DNA from 2 places in the Gordonia sp. SMJS1 genome. Region 2 is predicted to be linked to the other one. Evidence: riboswitches for the same ligand, from Rfam matches in the RefSeq annotation. Region 2 holds a riboswitch; the other holds the start of a gene.
What was found. A riboswitch is a leader RNA that binds a small molecule or an ion and turns the genes downstream of it on or off. The one in region 2 is predicted to bind S-adenosylmethionine.
Positions count from the first base shown of each region.

Region 1 (8,225 bases), 2.5 Mb from region 2:
GATCGTCCACCGACGCACCCGGCGGGACACCTCGGCCGATTCGGCCCGCGCGGGGCTGCGGAGTTCCCCGGCGGTGGACGGACCCGTCAGTGAGGGGTCGGCCGGGGCTTCGGTCGTCGAGAGAGCATCAGGCACGGTCGATGCCAACCCGCGCCCGTCAGCGCTGATTCCTCAGCCGGTGGTGAGTTCATTCACACACGCAGTGTCCTCAGCATCGCGCGGGGTGTCAGTCGCCGGCTTCGGAGCCCGCATCGCTGTCGGGGTCGGACGGGTCTGCGGAAGGCCCGTCCGGGTCCGAAGCCGTGTCGGACGAGCCGGCCTTCTCGCCGTCCTCTCCCCCGTGGCCGTCGGTTCCAGACGTCTTGACATCGCTTCCCGAGGGATCGGTGGCGGCCGGCGAGTCGTCGTCGCGAGGCGGGGCAGGCGCGGGGTCCGCGTCGGGCGTATCGGTCTCGGTATCGGTGCCCGTGTCGGCCCCCGACGACGTGTCGGTCGTGTGGCCCACCGGGGGCTGCTCGGCCGGTGACGGGTCGGTGGCATCCGGTTCGGCACCCCGGGCCGCCGACGGCTCGGACGAGGGGCCGGACCCGCCCACTTCTTCAGCGCGGACCGGCCCCACGGACTCGTCGGGTACGGCTGCCAGTCGCGCGAACGTGGACGATCGCAGGTGCGACGTGTCCGCCGCGAGAATCGTGACGGCGCCGCCCTCCGACGCCACCGGCCCGATGAGCGCGCCCGCCCAGTATCGGACGAAGTTGACCGGCAGCAGGACGATGCTGCGCACGCTGGCAGCCAGGGCGCTGACACCGCGCACGAACCGAGCCGGTGTCGCGGTGACGATGCCCTGCAGGATGTCCTCGAAGACGAAGATGTCGGGTAGGTATGCGCCGTACCCGAGACGTGGGAGTGGCGGCAGCAAGCCCTGCACCAGCCGGACCACCGGCTGCAGATTCGCCAGTTCGATGCCGAACGGAAGCCCGATGGTCGGGCGATCCGACAGGAAATCGCCGATGGCGCCCTGGTAGCCGAGGTTGCGAGCCCAGCCCTGGACGAGTTCGGCGAGTGCGGAGTCCGCAGCGACCATACAGACGCCGTCCGCACATTCGACCGGACGTTTCGCCCACGTGTATCCCGGCTGCAGCGGGTTGCCCGACATCTCCTCTGGATACAGGAAATGCTTGACCTGGTAGCCGAGGATGCCGTCGATGGCGCCGATCGGGTCGTAGACGGGATCGGGCAGGTCGCAGATCGGGTCGCCCTCGATGCACACCGACACGACCCGGTCGCTGACCGTCCCGAAGCCGGCGTCCGTGCTGCCGGCACCACGTGGCCCCGACATGGTCAGTCCGGGAATGATCCCGATCAGCGACAGCTCGATACCTCGCCCGGTCTTGTCACCGGCCTGCCGCGGATCCGAATACAGCTCGCCCGACACCCCGACGTCGGAGATCACGACGTCGTCGCTGGGATCGTCGGGCGTGTTCGCGACATCGAACTTCCGGCCGTTGCCGATACCGGCGAGCACGTCTCCAGCGATGCGCGCCCCTTGCGAATAGCCCGTCACCACCACCGGCGCCTCGGACCCGCACGCTTCTCGATACGACGAGATCGCGGACGCCGTCGATGCGATCCCCTGTTCGGTACTGCGGTCGTACCCCGTCGCTCCGAGCGGCCATATGGTCGCCGGGTAGGGCGCGTTGATCACCTCATAGCCCTGCTCGCGGTAACGCTCCTTGACGCCCTCGAGCAATAGCGACTCAGCGTCGACGGTCCCCCCGACCACCACGACGGCACCGCTGCACGAGGGCCCGCCGGCTGTCGCCGCCGCCACCCCGGTGAAGCCGAATGCGGCGAGGGTCGACAACGTCGACATCGAGGCGGCCAACAGAGCGACGCGTCGGGTCCGGAGATGAGCCATCACGGCCATGAGCGCTCCTGTGCGAACCCGGACCACCTGAGCGGAGCATTCCGGTGCAGCCGGGGCTGTCCCGAACTCTAGATCCGCGATCGCGGAACCGACAGCACGCTGAGCGTCGCTAACTACCTTGACCAGTGGTTTCGTATCTGACCACACCCGATTTCACTCGGTCGGAGGACAGCCACCGGCACCCTTCCGGTGCACTTCTCAAGGGTTGGGCGCGGCGTGACCGGGACGGTTCTCGGGCGCTCACATCCGTGTTATATCCTTGTCGCCAGGTCATGAGTATCAGTGCGAAGCCCCGGCTGGCTGATCGGCAACCCTCCTTCCGCGGTGGGGTGCTCCGGGTGATGACCGGGTTGCGGGATCGCAGTGGCGATCCCCGGCAAGCGCGGGTCCGAAGGTCGGACCCCAACAGGGTCGAGTTGGCCCTGCCGACCGTAGAAAGTGATGAATCGCCATGTCTGATGTCCCTGACGGCACCCTCGACAGCAACGATCCCAGCGAGAACTGGAGCTTCGAGACGAAGCAGATCCACGTCGGGCAGTCCGCGGACGCGGTGACCAACGCCCGTGCGCTGCCGATCTACCAGACGACGTCGTATGTCTTCAACGACACCCAGCACGCGGCCAATCTCTTCGGGCTCGCCGAACCGGGCAACATCTACACACGCATCATGAATCCCACGCAGGATGCCGTCGAGCAGCGGATCGCCGCGCTCGAGGGCGGCGTCGCCGCGCTGCTCGTCGCATCGGGACAGGCCGCCGAGACCTACGCGATCCTCAACGCCGTCGAGACCGGCGGGCACGTGGTGTCGAGCCCCCGCCTGTACGGCGGCACGTACAACCTCTTCCACTACACACTGCCCAAGCTCGGGGTCGAGGTGAGCTTCGTCGAGGACCCCGAGGATCCGGCGTCGTGGCAGGCCGCGGTCAAGGACAACACCCGCGCGTTCTTCGGTGAGTCGATCTCCAACCCCAACAACGAGATCCTCGACATCTCGGGGATCGCGGAGGTCGCGCACCGCAACGGCGTACCCCTCATCATCGACAACACCGTCGCCACCCCGTACCTGATCAGCCCGCTGGCCCACGGCGCCGACATCGTCGTGCACTCGGCGACGAAGTACATCGGCGGTCACGGCACCGCGATCGGCGGCGTCATCGTCGACGGCGGCACCTTCGACTGGCGGGTCCAGCGCGACGGGAAGGACCTGTTCCCCGGTTTCACCACGCCGGACCCGAGCTACCACGGTGCTGTCTTCGCCGACCTGGGCGCGCCCGCCTTCGCACTCAAGGCACGCGTGCAGTGGTTGCGTGACACCGGCGCGGCGATCTCCCCGTTCAACGCGTTCCTGTTGGCACAGGGCCTGGAGACGCTGAGTCTGCGCATCGAGCGCCACGTCGCCAACGCGCAGAAGGTCGCCGCCTTCCTCGATGCACACCCGCAGGTCGAGTCCGTGGCGTACGCGGGTCTGGAGTCCTCGCCCTGGTACAAGCGCGGTCAGGAATTGGCCCCGAAGGGTCAGGGTGCGATCATCGCCTTCGAGATCCAGGGCGGAGTGGACGCCGGCAAGAAGTTCGTGGACGCGCTCAGCCTGCACAGCCACGTCGCCAACATCGGCGATGTGCGGTCGCTGGTCATCCACCCCGCCTCGACCACACACAGCCAGCTCACCCCCGAGGAGCAGCTCGCCGCGGGCGTGGCCCCGGGACTGGTCCGGCTCGCCGTGGGCATCGAGGGAATCGACGACATCTTGGCCGATCTCGAACAGGGATTCGCGGCGGCCAAGTGAAACAGGTGAGGCAGCTTTGTCGGTGAGTATCGACCTGAATGCGACAGCATCTGATCAGCCCGACTGGGAGACCCTCCCGGACGGGGGACTCGTCGGCATTCCCATCGGCTCGTTGCCTCTCGACAGCGGAGCACGGATCGACGACGTCACCCTGGCGTTCCAGCGCTGGGGGACGTTGTCGCCGTCCCGCGACAACGTCATCCTCACGCTCCACGCACTGACCGGCGACTCGCACGTCACCGGACCCGCCGACGCCGACCACGACTCGGCCGGATGGTGGGACGGGCTGATCGGCCCGGGACAGGCCATCGACACCGACGAATGGTGCGTCATCTCCGCCAACGTCCTGGGCGGATGCAAGGGCTCGACGGGTCCGGGCTCCATCGCCCCCGACGGTCGGCCCTGGGGCTCACGCTTCCCACAGATCACCGTGCTCGACCAGGTCCGCGCCGAGGTGGCACTGCTGGACCGCCTCGGAATCCGCAGCGTCGGTGCGGTTCTCGGCGGTTCGATGGGCGGCGCCCGCGCGCTCGAGTGGGCCATCGAGTACCCCGACCGCGTCCGCAGCGCCCTCGTGCTCGCCGTCGGCGCCCGCGCGACCGCGGATCAGATCGGTATCCAGTCCGCACAGATCGCCGCGATCAAGGCCGACCCGGACTGGTGCGGCGGCGACTACCACGGCACCGGCCGCATTCCGTTGCAGGGCATGGGGATCGCGCGTCGGATCGCCCACCTCATGTACCGCAGCGAGCCGGAGCTCGACTCCCGCTTCGGCAACGACGCCCAGGGCGACGAGAATCCCCTGACCGGCGGGCGCTACGCCGTGCAAAGCTATCTCGACCACCAGGCGTCGAAGCTGATGTCCCGCTTCGACCCGGCCAGCTACGTCGTCCTCACCGAGGTCCTCAACCACCACGACGTCGGCCGTGGTCGCGGCGGAGTCGCCAAGGCGCTCAACAATTGCCGCGTTCCGGTGATCGTCGGGGGGATCGACTCCGATCGTCTCTACCCGATCCGGCTGCAGGTCGAACTCGCCGACGAGCTGGGCAACTGCGTCGGCGGGCTCCAGGTCGTCAACTCCGAGACCGGCCACGACGGATTCCTCACCGAATTCGATGCCATCAGCGATCTACTCAAGCGCACTGTCGAACTCGCGCGTCGCGACGCCTGACGGACCGTAACCCAGCTGTCGGCGGCGTCCTGTCAGCGCGGCGCCGGCACCGACGGGACCGGGCTGCCGGACCGAGGTACCGGGGTCACCGGTGAGCCCGACTCCCCGTCAACGGATTTCCCCGGTTCGGCTACACCCGGAATCTCAGTCGACCCGGTGGCGCGGGTGCTGCTCGGCCGCGGCGGGCCGCTGGGCGCGGAGCGCAACGTCGACGTCGAGTACGTGGGCGGCGGCGGAGTGGGCGCCACACTCGGCGGACGCATACCCGGGGGCAGCAGGTCCGGCGGGATCGTCGGTGTCGAACCGGGCGGGAAGGTCAGGTCCGGCCACGGGAACGGCGAGAGGGTGCGGGTGCTGGTACTCGTGGACGGCCGCGTCGGCGGCAACTCCGTCGTCGCCCATGCCGGCGGGTCGTTCCAGCCGGTCTCGGGCGCGGGCCGTTGCGTCGGAACGGGAGTGACGACGGTGGGCTCGACGGGTTCGGCCGGGATTCGGGTGATCGGCTGGGAGGTGGGCCGCGCGGTGGACGGCGGCTCCTCCTCGCTGGTCGCCGCCGCGGGGGGCACACTGCTGACCGACGGCTGCGGCTCGACGGCCGGACGGTCGGCGAACGACGAGCTCACCGCGTAGATCGTCATCAATGTGGCCGCGATGACCGCCCCGGCAACCGCAATTGGGGTCGCGGAAAGCCACTCGCGCTGCCGCTTGCCCCCGATGAACGCCAGACGCGCTGCGCCCGAATAACTCTGGAGGGCCAGCAAGGCTGCGCCGGTGGCCACGACCAGCTCCGGCGCCGTCGGGTTCACGACCTCGAGCTCATGCTCTGCCGCGATCGCGCGCACCGCGGGGAGGTTGGCGAGTCCGCCGATGAACACCACCGCGTCCGGTCGTACGCCGCGTGACCTGACGGCCGCTACATAGCGGGCGAACACTTCTTTCGCATCACCGATCATCGGCGCGATCGCCTGCTCGACCTGGGTCGCGGACAGCGCCACACGACCGGTGTTCGCCGAGACCGCGACGACCGACTCGGCGGCCGCGACGCCGCCGTAGGCGATCTCTTCTTTCGCGGTCCGGCACGCGCTGCGCAACTCGCTGCGCTCCGCCCGCGTCCGAGTGGCGTCGCCCAGGACGGGATTGTCGGCGGTCAGCTGGTCGACGATGGACCGGTCGAGACGACGACCGCTCAGCACGGTCGAGTGCTCGGCGTCGCCGATGCGACCCTCGCGGGGATCGACGGTGTAGAGCGACATGCCGGTGTCGCCGCAGTCGACGACGACGGCAGACGAGAAACGGTCGATCTCCCCGGTGTCGGTCAGGTAGGCCAGCACGGCCTCGTCCTCGCCGGCGAGACGGACCTGACGCCGGGGTCCGCTGCCCCGTGAACGCAATTGCCGACGCTGGCTCCCCGTGCGTGCGGCGACCCCGATCGGGCCCACTCGCGTCCCGGTCTCGCGGGCGGCGCTGAGCATCACGTCGATCCCGGCGTTGACCCGGCCGGCGGAATCGAGGCCGTCGGTGGGATCCACGTCGATCACGCGGGAATCGACCACACTGCGACCGAGATCGTCACGCGTCAAGAGGACGTAGTGAATCATGCCAGCCCCTGCTGACACGCCCATGGACGTCACTTCATTCACGGTGCCGTCGGTTGGTGATGCGGTGATACAAACTCCAGCGGTCGGTGTGTCTGCGCAGAGCAGCGGAAAATTGCCTGGTTGAGCGCATGACTGGTCCGCCAGGTCACGCTCAGGTCTCTATTGTAATCAATCCGTGCCCAAAGAGTCGATCGACGCCGCCAGCCACAGCATCACGCCGCCGACCGTGGCCATCGCCGTCACGTCGAACGATTTGCCCCTGACCTGCAACAGGCCTGCCTGCGAGGAGGGGATGAAGGCACGGAGTACGGCTCCGACGAGCAGAGCCGCCCCGAAGACGAAGGACCCACGCCGCCAGCGATCGAACATCACGAGCAGCGCGGCGGCCAGCACACCCAACATCACCAGCAGGTACGGGAGCTGGATGAGCACTGCCCGCAACCGGGAGGAGTCGGCGGCACGACGCCCCCGGTGTCCGGGACGGGCGTCCGCGGCGCCGGGCGGTTCGGAGTGAGCGGACTCACTCTGGTGCTCCTCTCGGGTCACGCGTCGCTACCACTCCCCGAGGCGAGCATCTGCTCAGCACGTTCGACCACGTTGACCAGCAGGAACGCCCGCGTCAGCGGACCCACACCACCGGGGTTCGGCGAGACGTGGCCCGCGACCTCCCAGACATCGGGATGAACGTCGCCGGCGAGACGACCCTCGTCAGTACGGCTGACACCCACGTCGACCACCGCGGCGCCGGGCTTCACCATGTCCGCGGTGATGAGGTGCGGCACGCCGGCCGCGGCGATCACGATGTCGGCCCGGGCGATCTCCGACGCCAGATCCGTGGTGCCGGTGTGGCACAGCGTGACCGTGGCGTTCTCACTCCGCCGGGTCAGGAGCAGCCCGATGGGCCGGCCGATGGTGACCCCGCGCCCGACCACCGTGACCCGGGCGCCGGCCAGCGGGACGTCGTAGCGTCGCAGGAGGTGGATGACCCCGCGCGGGGTGCACGGCAGCGTCGACTCCTTGCCCAGCACCAACCGCCCGAGGTTGATCGGGTGGAGTCCATCGGCGTCTTTCAGCGGGTCGATCCGCTCGAGGGCGGCATTCTCGTCAAGATGCTTGGGCAGCGGCAACTGCACGATGTAGCCCGTGCAGGCCGGATCGGCGTTGAGCTCGTCGATCGCCGCGTTGAGCTGCTCGGTGGTGGCATCGGCCGGCAGGTCCTTGCGGATGGAGGCAACGCCGATCCGGGCGCAATCGGCGTGCTTTCCCTTGACATAGGAGTGCGAACCCGGATCGTCGCCGACCAGAACGGTACCCAGACCAGGCGTGATACCCGCCAGCCTGAGCTTCTCCACCCGCTCGGCCAGATCAGCGAAGATCTCGTCGCGCGTGGTCTTGCCATCGAGTCGTATCGCGGTCACGCCGACATTCTTCCACGGCGCTACTGTCGGAACGGTGACCGTGGTGCGCAGCGACGTCGACCTCGCCCGCGCGGCGATCGCACCCCACCTCCGTCGCACGCCGACACTACGCACGACCATCGACACCGTCCACGGGCCGGTCGAGGTGGTTCTCAAACTCGAGTACGCCCAAGTCGGCGGGTGTTTCAAACCGCGCGGCAGCCTCTGGGCGACGCTGCACGCCCAAGACCAGGGATTGCTGACCGACGCCGGTGTGCTCGTCGCCTCCGGCGGCAACGCCGCGATCGGCGCGACAATCGCGGCGCGGATCGTCGGCGTGCCGGTC
Region 1 covers NZ_CP123381.1:1,808,354-1,816,578, reverse strand. Annotated here, with positions in the region: gene QAD21_RS08305 (MFS transporter) at 1-135, opposite strand, end outside; gene QAD21_RS08300 (cutinase family protein) at 227-1,927, opposite strand; SAM riboswitch class IV at 2,196-2,316, shown strand; gene QAD21_RS08295 (bifunctional o-acetylhomoserine/o-acetylserine sulfhydrylase) at 2,379-3,713, shown strand; gene QAD21_RS08290 (homoserine O-acetyltransferase) at 3,730-4,884, shown strand; gene QAD21_RS08285 (Hsp70 family protein) at 4,917-6,482, opposite strand; gene QAD21_RS08280 (DUF3017 domain-containing protein) at 6,651-6,923, opposite strand; gene QAD21_RS08275 (bifunctional methylenetetrahydrofolate dehydrogenase/methenyltetrahydrofolate cyclohydrolase) at 7,025-7,900, opposite strand; partial or broken gene QAD21_RS08270 (serine/threonine dehydratase) at 7,935-8,225, shown strand, end outside.
Region 1: linked by a shared signal. The riboswitch ahead of QAD21_RS08295 (bifunctional o-acetylhomoserine/o-acetylserine sulfhydrylase) and the one ahead of QAD21_RS19630 (aminotransferase class V-fold PLP-dependent enzyme) in region 2 are both predicted to bind S-adenosylmethionine.

Region 2 (8,225 bases):
CGGCTGGGCCCGCTGGCGGCCGTCATCACGGCGTCGAGCAGTTCCGGCGTGGTGCGGTTGGCGTAGGAGATCCCCGACGCATCGTGCAGGGTGGTGCCCGCCCACTGGTCCGGGAACATCGACGACAGGACTTGTTCGATCGCCTCCACGCCGCCGGCGTGCGTGGGCGGCCCGCCCCGGTGCACCGACAGTTCGATGGCCAGGGTCTCGGCGAGCACGTTGTCGCTGTAGCGCAGCATGTCGTTGACCCGGGTGACCAGCGGCGCCGACTGGACCTTCGCGATGACGCGGTCGTTCCCCGATGCGGCTGCGCCGGAACCGGTCACCTCCGTGACGGGACCCTCCACGCCGAGAGCCGCGGCCAGCGCCTCGCCGGCCATGATGCCCGGTTCCGCGGTGCGCGGCGAGTACTCGTCGAGCGGTTCGAGCCGGGCGCCGTCGACCATCAGCGATTCGATCGGCGCGATGTCGCCACCCTGGATGTCCCGGCGGTCCCAGGTGGTGTCCATCGTCGGACCCGAGAACGCGCTCAGGTCGACGGCCACCGACGTCACCGGGATCTCGGTGTCCTCGATCTGCCGCGCGAGGTCGGCGATGCGACCGGGGTCGGTGTAGAAGGTGTCGGTGCCGGCGGGCTGTGCGGACAGGGTCGGGTCACCCGCCCCTCGGAGGATGATCTGCCCGTTGCTGCCGGCCACCACCGTCGTGGTCAGTCGCTGATCGTGCGGCACGGCTTCGAGGACGGCCGCGGCCGAGAGGACCTTGGCGTTCGACGCGGGGATCCGCGGACGCTCGGGGTTGCTGGTCCACAGGACCGCGCCGGTCAGCGAGTCGCTGATCATGCCGGTGAGTTCGCCGAGCGCCGGATTCCGCAGTGCCGGCGCGATGGCCCGCGACACACCGCTCGGCGTGGGCTCCGGCGCGGAGGCGACCACCGGGTCGATCCGGGGGTCGACGGCGATCGCGGCGGGCTGCGGGGGAACCCCCGGCGGCAGTTCGGGTTCCCGGTCGAGCCGGAGCGCGATGACCACCGAGGCCGTCGCGACGAGGGCCAGGATCACCACCGCGGTGATCGTCCACCACAGAAGTCTCCGACCGGAACGACCGCCGTTTCGGGTGGATGCGCCCACAAAGCCTCCGGGTCTCTCGCGGTTGACGGTCGATGGAACGGCCCGGACATACGCACAACGAGGGGTACGAACATCGAGGTCGCCGGACCAACAGTATCGTTGGGGCAGCGTGCGGGCGTTTCGGCCCGACGCGGCATCCCCGATCAAGACTGCCAGGAGGAACTGTGGAATTCGATGTGACCATCGAGATCCCCAAAGGTGGCCGCAACAAGTACGAGGTCGACCACGAGACGGGCAAGGTCTACCTCGACCGCTACCTGTACACCTCGATGGGCTACCCGGCCGACTACGGCTACATCGACGGCACCCTCGGTGAGGACGGCGACCCGCTCGACGCGATGGTCCTGCTCCCCGAGTCGGTGTTCCCGGGCATCATCGTGCGGGCACGGGTCGTCGGCATGTACACCATGACCGACGAGGCCGGTGGCGACGACAAGCTCCTCTGCGTCCCGGCCAAGGACGTGCGTTGGGACCACATCAAGGACATCTCCGACGTGTCCGAATACGAGCTGGGACCCATCGCCCACTTCTTCGAGCACTACAAGGACCTCGAGCCGGGCAAGGAGGTCGACCCGGGCGGATGGGTCGGCCGCGACCAGGCCGAGAAGATCGCACAGGAGGCCATCGATCGCCTCGCTGCGCACCCCGACGCGGCCAACGAGCCCTCGCGCGGCTGATCTCTCCCACACACGAGACCGCCGGCACCATCATCCGAGATGGTGTCGGCGGTCTTGTCTGGTCACCAGGTAGCTTCGACTCGGCGCCTCGACCTCGACGCGCTCCTTCGTCGCTTGCTCGGCCCGGCGGCTACGCTCGGTGCCGGCTCAACCAGCAGTGGGTCAGGCCACGCGGTACCGCTGCTCGGCGAGCACCGGCAGGATCTGTTCGCGGATGCGGCGTTCGGTGGCCGCGCCGTCGATCGGGATGAGGATCACGGCGTCGGCGACCTCGGCTGCGTAGATGTCGCGGACCAGCGTGATCAGTCCGTGTGTCGTCCCGATGTAGCGGATGGTCCCCGAACTCGTCTCCGACGACGCGTTCACCGCCGCAGCAGCGGCCGTGCGCGCCGACGCGGCGTCCGGCGCGACGGCCACCTCCACCTCGAGTGCGACCACGAAATTGGCCTGATCGTGGCTGCCGGCCCGGAGCAGGGAGCGGGCGCGCTGCGCCTCGCGGAGGGTCTCCCGCCGCACGACGATCGGAAACGTCTGTGCGAGATCGTCTCCCGCGAGCGCGATCTGGAATCCCGGACGTCCGATGCTGATCGGGGCCGTCGGGGTGGCAGTCGGTGCGGCGATCACGGTGCCGCGGTCAGCACGTGCGTCGAGTTCGATGGTCATCTATTCACCCCTGGTCGAGTTCGGTCGGTCTGTTCGGTTCGCGCCCGGAATGCATCGAGAATCCGGTCGATGTCGTCGACGGTGGTGCCCGCTCCGAAACTCGCGCGCACCGTGTCGGCCGGCGGTGCGAGGCCGTCGACGGTGTAGCCCGCGACTCCCGCGCGGTCGGTGGAATCGGTGAAGATCCGCAGCGGCGTGAAGCCGCCGATCGCGGCCAGGCCGGCGTCGAGACGTTCGGCGAGGCGGCGTTCATGCAGGCCGATCGTCTCGGGTCCGAGATCGGCGAGCACCCGACACGCCTCGGCGACCGCGATCGCCCCGGGAACGCCGTCGGCGTCCGGCGAGGCATCGACATCGGCGGCGTCGAACCAGTCACGACGACCGATGAGAACGCCGGCGCCATCCGTCCTACGACCTGGTTCACCGAACGCCAGGTAGTCGATGCCGTGGCTGACGACGGAGACGGGCCGGTGCCCGACGAGTTGCGCGGCGTCGACCAGGATGCGGGCCCCGGACCGGTGCGCGAGCGAGGCGAGCCGGCCGATCGGCAGCACCTCGCCGGTGATGTCCGATACCGCGGTCACGACCAGGAGCGATGCCGGCGCCGAGGCGAGCTCGGTCTCCAGCGCGACCAAGGTGTCCTCGATGGTCTCGCAGGCCGGGACGAACCGCGCCCGGTCGCGCCCCTGCCGTGGTGAGCACCACCGCAGCAGGTCGGCGCCCTGCCCGACGTCGAGGACGACGACGTCGCCGGGAGTGATGCGCGCCGCGAGGTCGAGGGCAACGGCGGCATCGCGGGTGAAGACGACGGTGTCGTCGACCCGCGCACGGACGAACTGCCGCACCGATTCCCGGGCGGCGTCGAAGCGGACGTCGACTGCGGGCGACAGGCGACCGGCGGGTGCGGACAGGACAGCGGTCACGGCAGGAAACTCCTCAGACAATTCGCGCTTGCCGCGTCCGGTCGGTACGCGGCCGGGTCGTCACCCGGAGCACCCCACCGCGAAGGAGGGTTGCCGACCAGCGAGCCGGGGCTTGTCACTGGCACTCATGACCTACGACCAAGGGTCGTCGATCTCGCGCGGACGTGTCAATTTTCACTCAACGTGATCGGAAGTTAGGGCACACTTACCTGTAGCGTGTCAGGGGTGTCAGCGACTGATGTGTTCGTGTTGTCCCGCCCGCACGGCACCGTGCGGGGCATGGGCGCGGTCCGTGCGTTCACCGACGTCGACGCCGCCTCGGCCGCCCTGCGCGCCGGGACCGTCGACGGTCTGACCGGCGCGATCCCCTTCGACCTCGCCGACCCCGCCGCGCTGGTGGTGCCCGAAGTCCTGCACGTCGACGCGGCGCCGCTGGCGGGCGGGCCGCCACTGACGCGCACGCCGGTGTCGACGACCCTGTACCCCACGGCCGACGAGCACCGCGAACGGGTCGCGCACGCGGTGAAGCGGATCGTCGCCGGCGACGTCGGCAAGGTTGTCCTCGCCCGCAGCGTCGACATCGTGCTCGACGCCGAGGTCGAGCCTCTGCGACTTCTCGACGCATTGGCGGGCGGCAATGCCGGACACAACGCATTCATTGTCGATCTCGGCGCGGCCACCGGCTCGGGTTCGTGGCTGTTGGGCGCGAGTCCCGAAGTGCTGCTGCGCAAGTCGGGTTCCGTCGTCACCTGCCACCCGTACGCGGGATCGGCGCCGCGGTCACCCGACCCGGTCGTCGACCGCGCCGCTGCCGACGGATTGTTCTCCTCGGCGAAGGATCTCGCCGAGCACGCCTTCGTCGTCGACCACCTGCGAGACCGGCTGGGACACCTCTGCGACGACGTCGACGCGCCGTCGACCCCGCAATTGCAGTCGACCGGGGAGGTCTGGCATCTGGCCACCCCGATCCGCGCGCGGCTTCGGGACCCGGCGACCACTGCGCTCGATCTCGCACTCCTGCTCGGCCCCACCCCGGCGGTCTGCGGCACGCCGAGTGATGTTGCTGCGCAGATCATCCGCGAGGTCGAGGGTGAGCGCGGCTTCTATGCGGGGGCGGTCGGCTGGTGCGACGCCGCCGGCGACGGGGAGTGGATGGTCACCATCCGGTGCCTCGAACTCGAGGCCGATCGTCGCAGCCTCCGGACGTGGGCCGGCGGCGGTATCGTCGAACACTCCGACCCGCAGGGCGAACTCGAGGAGACGGCGTTCAAGCTGCGGACGGTCCTGAACGCGTTGGGAATCGACAGCCTCGATTAGCAGAGATGGTTCGGGGTCGAACACGACCGCAGGCGACCGCAGCCCGTTACGCTGACCTTCGATGCCCGACGATCTGATCATCGCCCGAAACCCGGAAGAGGGCTCCTCGCTGCCCTTTCTCGCACGTATCCCGCTCGGCAGCGACGGCATTGTCCTCAAGGTGAGAGAGACGTGGCCGCGGACCAGCAAGGTCTACTGCCACCGCGCTGAGGAGTGGCCGACCACACCGCAGATCGTCGAACGACTCGCAGTACGTTCGGTGACGCGGCGCGGGGCGGCGATCGATCTGGTGCTCGACCGCGCTCGCGAGAATCGGTCACAGTTCGTCGTCACGCGGGCTCGCGGACGCGAGATGATCTTCTGGCAGACGCGCAAAACCACCAAGCAGGCGCGTCCAAACGTCACGCTTCCCAAGGCTCGGGCACACGGCCAGGCGCTCGAGATCGTCGTCGACACAGGCGAGAAGTACGCCTACTCCTTCGGTCATCAACAGGCGACCACCACTCGACACCGCCTCGATGCCGGCGATTACGCGATCGTCGAGGACGACCAGGTGATCGCCGCCGTCGAACGCAAGTCGATCGACGACCTCGGCAACGGTCTCATGAAGGGAACTCTCACCTACCAGTTGGCAGGTCTCGCGGGACTCCGACGCGCCGCGGTGGTCGTCGAAGCCTCATACAGCAAGGTGTTCACGCGCGAATACGTCAGCGGCGCCGCGCTGGCCGAGGCGGTCGCCGAGGCGCAGGTCCGGTTTCCGACCGTGCCGATCGTCTTTTGCGACAACCGCAAACTCGCCGAGGAATGGACCTACCGCTGGCTCGGTGCCGCGCTACACGAATGGCGACTCACCGCCGGCAGCGAGACCATTGTGCACAGCATGCAGGGGCCGCCCGCGACACCATCGGAGATCAGGTCTTGGGCTCGGGCCGAGGGACTCGAGGTGCCCGCGAGGGGCCGTATCCCCGCTCCGGTGCGCGCGGCCTGGGATCGTCGCAACGGCTGAGCTGCCGCGTCTCATGATGCATTCCCGCTCAACGGATTCGGCTGAGCGGGTACGGGAGCCGTGAGCGCGGGCGTCAGCCGAGCGCCTGATCCAGGTCGCCCAACAGGTCGTCGACCCCTTCGAGGCCGACCGACAGCCGCACCACCGAGTCACTCAGACCGATCGCCGCGCGTCCCTCGGGACCCATCGCACGATGAGTAGTGGTCGCCGGATGCGTGATCAGCGACTTCGAATCTCCGAGATTGTTGGAGATGTCGACGATCCGCAGGCCGTTGAGGACCTCGAAGGCGCGCTTCTTGCCGTCGATGCCGTCGTGGTCGTTGAGCTCGAAGGTCACCACCGTGCCGCCGCCGGACATCTGCGACTTCGCCAAGTCGTACTGCGGGTGTGACTGCAGAAAGGGGTATTTGACCCAACGCACGCGCGGATCGCTCTCGAGGAACTCGGCGATCCGCAGCGCCGACGACACCGAGGCGTCGACGCGCAGACGCATCGTCTCCAGCCCCTTCACGAGGGTCCAGGCGTTGAACGGACTGAGTGCCGGACCGGTGTGTCGCATGAGTTGCTGCACCGGACCGTCGATGTACTCCTTGGTTCCGAGTACCGCGCCACCCATGACGCGCCCCTGGCCGTCGATGTGTTTGGTGCCCGAGTAGACGATGACGTCGGCGCCGAGTTCGAGACCCCGCTGCAGCAGCGGGGTGGCGAAGACGTTGTCCAGCACTACCTGTGCGCCCGCGGCGTGCGCCAGTTCCGAGACCTTCACGACGTCGACGAGGCTCTGCATCGGGTTCGACGGTGTCTCGAAGAACACCGCGTCGGTGGGCTTGGACAGGGCCCGCTCCCACTGCTCGAGGTCTTCACCGTCGACGAACTCGGTCTCGATCCCCCAGCGCGGGAGGATCTCGCTGCAGACCACGAAGCAGGAACCGAACAGGCTGCGGGCGGCGACGAGACGGTCGCCGGCCTTCAACAGTGCACCGAGCGCGACGAACACCGCGGCCATGCCGCTCGCGGTGGCGAAACACGCCTCCGCGCCCTCGAGCCGGCGCAACCGCTCCTGGAACATCTCGACGGTCGGATTTCCGTAGCGCGAGTAGACGAATCGTTCGTCCTCGCCGGTGAAGGCTCGCTCGGCGGCCTCCGCGGAGTCGTAGACGTAACCGCTCGTGAGATAGAGCGCCTCGGCCGTCTCGTGGAAACCCGAACGCGCCAGCCCGCCGCGAACCGCGATCGTGTCAGCCGAGAGCCCTTCGGGCAGTTCACGACTGACGGGCAGATCAGAACTCACGATTGCCTCCACGGCAGGTTCTCGGCACGCCAGCCCGACGTCCCGCGGTGGTCGTTCTCGTCGAGGGCGCCTTCGAACCCGTCGATCACGTTGTATGCCTTCGCGATACCGTCGGCGGTCGCGGCCTCCGCAGCGCCGATCGACCGGTGCCCCGAACGGCAGATGAAGATGACCTCCTGGTCGTCGGAGACACCGGAATCACGCAGCTGCGCCACGAAGTCGTCGTTGCGGCGCCCCTCGGGGAAGGTGGTCCACTCGGCGAAGATCGCGCGCTTCCCCAGGACCTCGAGGTCGGGCACGCCGACGAACGACCACTCCGCCTGCGTGCGACAGTCGACCAGCACCGCATCCGGGTTGTTCTCGAGCTTCTCCCACGCCTCGCGCGGGGTCAGGTCACCGGCATAGCTCATGAGGAACACACCTTCCACTCGCCGTTCTCGCGCACCACGATCGTGTCCACGACGTTCACATCATCGGGGGTCTTGTCATAGTGCCAATGAACCTTCGCGGTCGCCCGGTCACCGTCGACCACCAGCTCGGTGATCTCCGGGATCTCGATGTGACCGTTGGCGAGCAGCGACTCCCGGTTGTCGGCGAGGAACTGTTCCTCGGAGACGAAGTCGGCCGCCTCGACGTCGGCCGCGCAGGTGTTCGCCCGGTATTCGCCGAAGTTCGGACCGTTGCGCGCGGTGTAGATGTCGTTGATCGCGTACTGGACCTGAGCCGAGTCGCCGGCCCGGTCCTCGGCCGGACGGGTCACATTCGACAGCACGACGCCGAGCACCACGAGTCCCACGACGCCGGCCGCGACGAAGAACGGCCAGGCGTTCTTCCACGACGGGGGCTTCTGGTCGCCCTCACCTGCAGCTTCGGCCATGGCGGGCAGTCTATCGAGCGTCCCGGCGGCGGTTGAGACCGGCGTCGTCGGACCCCGGACGCACCGGGCAGAGCGCCGAACGACGTCGACATCGAACACGTCCTGCGTAAGGTGGCCCTAAGTTCCGCGGCGAACGACGTCGCCGACCGCAACGACCAGCGAGGACCCGGATGCGCGCTTCCACCCACCGTTCACTCACCCTTCTCGTCGGGCTGCTCGCGGCAGCCGTGGTGGTGACCTCGTGTTCGCCGCCGGACGAGACGGTCGACTCCGGCACGGCCCACGTCCCCGCGCCCGAGGCCGGCGCGATCCCGGTCACCGTGCAGCAGGCCTACGCCCCC
Region 2 covers NZ_CP123381.1:4,327,686-4,335,910, forward strand. Annotated here, with positions in the region: gene dacB (D-alanyl-D-alanine carboxypeptidase/D-alanyl-D-alanine-endopeptidase) at 1-1,130, opposite strand, end outside; gene QAD21_RS19620 (inorganic diphosphatase) at 1,295-1,807, shown strand; gene QAD21_RS19625 (hypothetical protein) at 1,970-2,470, opposite strand; gene QAD21_RS19630 (aminotransferase class V-fold PLP-dependent enzyme) at 2,467-3,393, opposite strand; SAM riboswitch class IV at 3,413-3,526, opposite strand; gene QAD21_RS19635 (isochorismate synthase) at 3,634-4,710, shown strand; gene QAD21_RS19640 (ERCC4 domain-containing protein) at 4,772-5,716, shown strand; gene QAD21_RS19645 (O-succinylhomoserine sulfhydrylase) at 5,790-7,007, opposite strand; gene QAD21_RS19650 (rhodanese-like domain-containing protein) at 7,004-7,417, opposite strand; gene QAD21_RS19655 (hypothetical protein) at 7,414-7,884, opposite strand; gene QAD21_RS19660 (ABC transporter substrate-binding protein) at 8,055-8,225, shown strand, end outside.